Flocculibacter collagenilyticus: one gene and its partner. The protein of the gene in region 1 binds, or shares a complex with, the protein of each later gene. Links are inferred from orthologs where the notes say so. Each region holds a gene or a part of one and is shown on either strand. Other genes may lie near its edges.

Evidence for each region.
Region 2: the proteins of trxB (region 1) and trxA are in contact, whole or in part, in a crystal structure (PDB 1F6M), measured with the Escherichia coli proteins. The link is inferred for Flocculibacter collagenilyticus from one-to-one orthologs.

The regions. Positions count from the first base shown.
Region 1 is NZ_CP059888.1:2,122,680-2,125,840, forward strand. What follows is about bases 268-3,091. They hold trxB (thioredoxin-disulfide reductase), read left to right. Parts: upstream 268-1,113; coding sequence 1,114-2,070; downstream 2,071-3,091. Other genes in these bases: ald (alanine dehydrogenase), read left to right, coding at 268-862; aat (leucyl/phenylalanyl-tRNA--protein transferase), read left to right, coding at 2,187-2,906; HUU81_RS09415 (arginyltransferase), read left to right, coding at 2,906-3,091. Also shown: more of ald, read left to right, coding at 1-267; more of HUU81_RS09415, read left to right, coding at 3,092-3,161.
Region 2 is NZ_CP059888.1:88,678-91,906, reverse strand. Bases 259-3,150 are described here. They hold trxA (thioredoxin TrxA), read right to left. Parts: upstream 1,922-3,150; coding sequence 1,595-1,921; downstream 259-1,594. Other genes in these bases: rhlB (ATP-dependent RNA helicase RhlB), read left to right, coding at 2,098-3,150; rho (transcription termination factor Rho), read right to left, coding at 259-1,420. In the rest of the region: more of rho, read right to left, coding at 149-258; more of rhlB, read left to right, coding at 3,151-3,229. UniProt on the Escherichia coli protein: Participates in various redox reactions through the reversible oxidation of its active center dithiol to a disulfide and catalyzes dithiol-disulfide exchange reactions.

The DNA of each region.
Region 1 (3,161 bases):
CAAGGGTCAAACACTTTACACTTACCTTCATTTGGCTCCAGATCCAGTGCAAACAGAACTACTTATTGCTTCTGGCGCAACATGTATTGCATACGAAACCGTCACTGATGCACGCGGTGGACTTCCGTTACTTGCTCCTATGAGTGAAGTTGCTGGACGAATGTCTATTCAAGCTGGTGCGCATCACCTTGAAAAAGCGCAAGGTGGTAGCGGTACATTACTTGGTGGCGTACCTGGCGTAGCTCCTGCTGAAGTACTTGTTATCGGCGGTGGTGTAGTTGGTACGCAAGCTGCCAAAATGGCTCGCGGTATGGGTGCAGATGTAACAATTTTAGATCGCTCTATTCCACGCTTGCGCGAATTAGATGATATTTTTGGCGGCACAGTGAAAACAGTATATTCAACGGTTGATGCCATCGAACAATATTCAAAGCAGGCTGACTTAGTAATAGGCGCAGTACTTATTCCAGGTGCAGCAGCGCCGAAGTTGCTTACACGCGAACATCTTAAAAATATGAAAGATGGTGCTGTAGTAGTAGATGTTGCGATTGACCAAGGTGGATGTTTTGAAACATCAAAAGCGACCACTCACCAAGAACCTACCTATGTTGTTGATGGTGTTGTACATTACTGCGTAGCTAACATGCCAGGAGGTGTTGCTCGCACATCTACCATGGCATTAAATAATGCAACACTTCCTTTTGGTCTTGCTTTAGCCAATAAAGGACCTAAACAAGCAATGCTAGAAAACCCTCATTTGTTAAATGGTCTAAACGTACATGAAGGCAAGGTAACCTACCAAGCTGTTTCTGACGCATTAGGTTATGAATACGTAGCGCCTGAAGTAGCATTACAAGCTTAATCTTCAGTTTACTCTTTCATTATTTTTACTGTAATTAAAGCAGTAGAATGCTACTAAAAAATACCGTTCTATTTAGAGCGGTATTTTTTTCTTTACACATAGCGCTTGCTAAATTAAATCTTGTCTATATATATTCAGTAAAATAATCAATACAATAACTTCTTTGTTATTTTCTCTAAAACAGACATTTTTATGAAACTATTAATAACGATAAATATTTTCAGTTATCATAAAAATATTCGGAGTACCGCATGAGCGACGTAAGACATATCCCATTATTAATTTTAGGTTCTGGACCTGCTGGTTATACTGCTGCTGTGTACGCAGCGCGCGCTAATTTAAAGCCTGTTCTGTTAACAGGTATGCAGCAAGGTGGTCAATTAACCACAACGACTGAAGTAGAAAACTGGCCGGGCGACGCAAATGACTTAACCGGTCCTGCGTTGATGGATCGCATGAAAGAGCACGCAGAAAAATTTGATACAGAAATCATCTTTGATCATATTCATACTGTGGATTTTAAAACTAAGCCATATACGCTTGAAGGCGATGCGGGTAAATATACTTGTGACGCGTTAATTATTTGTACTGGTGCATCAGCCAAATACTTAGGTTTGGAATCAGAGCAAGCATTTATGGGTCGTGGCGTATCGGCGTGTGCAACATGTGACGGGTTCTTCTATCGCAATCAAAAAGTTGCAGTTGTCGGTGGCGGAAACACAGCCGTTGAAGAAGCGCTGTACTTATCTAACATTGCATCTGAAGTTCACTTAGTACACCGCAGAGAAACATTCCGTAGTGAAAAGATTCTAACCAACCGCCTGATGGAAAAAGTTGAGAGCGGTAACATTGTTCTTCACCTAAATAAGAATTTAGATGAAGTTGTAGGCGATGAAATGGGTGTGACGGGCATAAAGCTTAAAGATTCACAGTCAGATGAAATATCAAGCTTAGATGTTGCGGGTGTATTCATTGCTATTGGCCATAAACCGAATACTGATATCTTCGACGGTCAATTAGAAATGAAAGATGGCTATATTATTGTAAATAGCGGTCTGCAAGGTAATGCAACTGCAACTAGTGTAGAAGGTGTATTTGCAGCAGGTGATGTATCTGATCATATCTATCGCCAAGCAGTAACTTCAGCTGGCACTGGCTGTATGGCTGCTTTAGACGCAGAGCGATACATGGATGGCTTAGTTAAATAGCCCATTTGCGTTAAATAATTTTTTATATCGCGTATCCATCGTTATACTTAAAGTTAGTTTAAACGAATTATGCCCCTAAGCTATTCATCAGGGGCATTTGTTTTTAGAGGTGTTGATTGTCTGAGTTATGCGTTTATCAATTACCTACAGATAAGCATTTATTCCCTTCTCCGGAATACGCGCTTGCTGAACCAAATGGGTTACTTGCTGTGGGTGGAGATCTTAATCCACACCGGCTAATGACCGCCTACTACTACGGCATTTTTCCTTGGTTCTCTGATGGCGAACCTATCATGTGGTGGAGCCCAAACCCTAGAGCTATTCTTGACTTGTCTGAACTACACGTAAGTCGTAGTTTAAAAAAACTCATTCGAAAAACCCCTTTTACAATTACTTTAAACCATTGTTTTGAAGATGTTATTCATGCCTGCGCCGCTCCGCGAGACACTCAAGATGAAACGTGGATCACTCAAGACATGATTAACGCGTATACGCAGCTGCATCAAAACGGCAAAGCACACAGCATTGAGATTTGGCAAAATAATATGCTTGTGGGCGGTTTATATGGCGTACTTATTGGCGGGTGTTTTTGTGGCGAATCCATGTTTAGCCTGATGTCTAACGCATCAAAAGTTGCCTATGTTGCGCTGGTTCAATGGCTGCAATCAATTGGAGCCACCATGATAGACTGCCAAATGCAAACAAGCCATTTAGCAACATTGGGCAGCAAGGAAGTGTCTCGTTCTGATTTTATATATCGACTAGAGCAAGTGCGAGATAAACACTTAACGTTACAGTCGCCTGCTCAGCTAACCATTAAGTTAGACCACTTATGATGAGTGATTATAAACACCTCCGACTCGCGCTAACAAAACCATTTGTATGTAGTTATTTAGACGACCAGTTTGAACAGCTATTAGTTGTTATTGATGATACTCAACTTAATCCAAACCACTTTGATAAATTATTAGAGCTTGGGTTTAGACGTAGCGGTAACCAAGTATACCGCCCTCATTGCTCTGACTGTCACGAATGCCACTCGTTGCGCGTTATCGTTGACCAATTCAGTCCAAGTAAAAACCAAAAACGCG
Region 2 (3,229 bases), 2.0 Mb from region 1 along the record:
ATAATAGAGTGCAGTAGGTTAAAAACGTTTTAGTCTCGTGTTACTACAATAGAATTTTGAATGTGCTAAGAACAACACCAAATATTAAATAAAAACACCTGCGAATGCAGGTGTTTTTTTATGTCATTTTAATACGACCGTTTGTACTTTATTTCGCGCTTTTTTGACGGCGCATCGCATCAAAAAATTCGTCGTTCGTTTTCGTCATTGATAGTTTATCAATTAAGAATTCCATCGCATCTATTTCCGTCATGTCATGTACAATCTTACGTAAGATCCACATTTTCTGTAGCTCTTCTTTTGATGTTAACAACTCTTCACGGCGCGTGCCTGAACGATTAAAGTCGATAGCAGGGAAAACACGCTTTTCAGCAATTTTACGATTAAGGTGCAACTCTAAGTTACCTGTACCTTTAAATTCTTCGTAAATAACTTCGTCCATTTTAGAGCCAGTATCAATTAACGCCGTTGCGATAATTGTTAAGCTTCCGCCTTCTTCAACATTACGCGCTGCACCAAAGAAACGCTTAGGCTTATGTAGTGCATTAGCATCAACACCACCAGTAAGTACTTTACCTGAAGAAGGAATAACCGTGTTGTATGCACGTGCTAAGCGTGTGATTGAGTCAAGTAGAATAACCACATCTTTTTTATGCTCAACTAAACGTTTTGCTTTCTCAATCACCATTTCAGCCACTTGTACGTGGCGACTTGCAGGCTCATCAAAGGTTGATGCAACCACTTCACCGCTGACTAAGCGCTTCATTTCTGTTACTTCTTCAGGGCGTTCGTCAATCAGTAATACCATTAACTGGCATTCAGGGTGATTAGCCGAAATTGACTGAGCAATATTCTGCATTAACATGGTTTTACCGGCTTTCGGTGGTGCCACTAATAACGCACGTTGACCTTTACCAATTGGCGATGCTAAATCTAGTACACGCGCAGTAATATCTTCAGTACTGCCGTTTCCACGCTCCATCGTCATACGCTCATTGGCGTGTAATGGTGTAAGGTTTTCGAAAAGGATTTTATTGCGTGAATTTTCAGGACGGTCGAAGTTAACTTCTGAAATTTTCAGTAATGCAAAATAGCGTTCGCCATCTTTTGGTGGACGAATAATACCAGAGATTGAATCACCCGTTCGCAAATTAAAGCGACGAATTTGACTTGGTGACACGTAAATATCATCAGGCCCAGCTAGGTATGATGAGTCTGAAGAACGTAAAAAACCGAAACCATCTTGTAAGATCTCTAATACGCCATCACCAAAAATGTCTTCCCCCCCTTTGGAGTGGGCTTTTAAGATAGCAAAGATAATATCTTGCTTACGTAAACGGGCGACATTTTCTAAGCCCATGGTTTCAGCTAGTTTTACAAGTTCACTAATAGGTTTGTTTTTTAATTCTCTAAGACGCATAACGGTGGGTTCTTAAATATTTACTTAATTAAAGGGGTTAAATTATTGCTTATTTGAATTGGAATAATAGGTATTCGACAAGCTATTTAGATTGGTTGCTGGCTAATAAGTTAGCAGTATTTTTTTTGGACGTCTAGTCACAGACAAAAAAAAAGGCACCTAAGGTGCCATTTTTTAGATATTTTCGTCTAAAAACTCTTTCAGCTGTGTTTTAGACAGTGCGCCAACCTTAGTTGCTGCTACATTACCTTCTTTAAAAAGTAATAATGTAGGGATGCCTCTAATACCAAATTTTGGTGGCGTACCTGGATTCTGATCGATGTTCAATTTAGCTACTTTCACTTTGCCATCATATTCTGTGGCTACTTCATCAAGAATAGGAGCAATCATTTTACAAGGGCCACACCATTCAGCCCAAAAATCAACTAATACAGGGGTAGATGCACTTAATACATCAGCATCAAAACTATCATCACTTAACTGAACAATCTTATCGCTCATTTTTTTCTCCGGTTATGGTCGGGATACTTCGCACTGTTATTTGCAGTGAGTATAAATAAAGGTTATCTACAATAATAGCGATAAAAACGACTATTTTTGCACAAACCACTAAATTAATTCTCTAATTATTGGGTTATTGTTTCTTATTTCAAGCTTAAGCGTTATGCTTTACGGTTATGAATAAGACCCATTTAACAGATAAAAAATTTTCAGACTTCGATCTGGATCCTCGTGTATGTGATGGTTTAGCAAAAAAAGGCTATGACCACTGTACTCCTATTCAAGCGCTTAGCCTTCCTGTCGCCTTATCCGGTAAAGATATTGCAGGCCAAGCTCAAACGGGAACGGGTAAAACCCTTGCGTTTTTAACCGCTACTTTTCACCGTTTGCTCGCCAATAATAACAACGCAGACAATCAACCTAGAGCGATTATACTAGCGCCAACGCGTGAGTTAGTGGTACAAATTCACAACGATGCGGTGGAGCTTGCTAAAGCAACTGGCTTACGTATAGGCGTCGTATACGGTGGTGAAGGATATGAAAGTCAGCGCCAAAAGCTCGAAGGCGGCATTGATATTCTAGTTGGCACCACTGGCCGTATTATTGATTACTTCAAGCAAGGTATTTTTAATTTAAATCACATTGAAGTGGTGGTGCTGGATGAAGCCGATCGTATGTTCGATTTAGGTTTCATTAAAGATATACGTTATTTATTTAACCGTATGCCACCCGCTAAAGACCGCATGAACATGTTGTTTTCTGCCACTTTATCGTTCCGGGTTCAAGAGCTCGCATTCGATCACATGAATGACCCTGTTCATGTTGAAGTAGAACCTGAACAAATGACGGCAAGAAAAATTTCTGAAGAGTTATTTTATCCGTCCAGTGAAGACAAAATAAAATTACTGCTGACTCTAATTGAAGAAGACTGGCCAGATAAAGCGATTGTATTTGCGAATACCAAGCATAGTTGCGAGAACGTACATGCATGGCTTCAAGCAGATGGACATCGCGTAGGCTTATTGACCGGAGATGTGCCGCAGAAGAAGCGTTTATCCATACTAGAGCAGTTTACTAAAGGCAGTTTAGATATTTTAGTGGCAACCGATGTTGCAGCGCGTGGATTACATATTCCAAGTGTTAGCCATGTATTTAACTATGACTTACCTGACGACAGCGAAGATTATGTACATCGCATAGGTCGCACAGGACGAGCTGGCGCAAGCGGAGCAGCAATTAGTTTTGCCTGTGAAAACTATGTCTATAATTTACCTGCTATTGAGGAATACATTAAACATGCTATTCCGG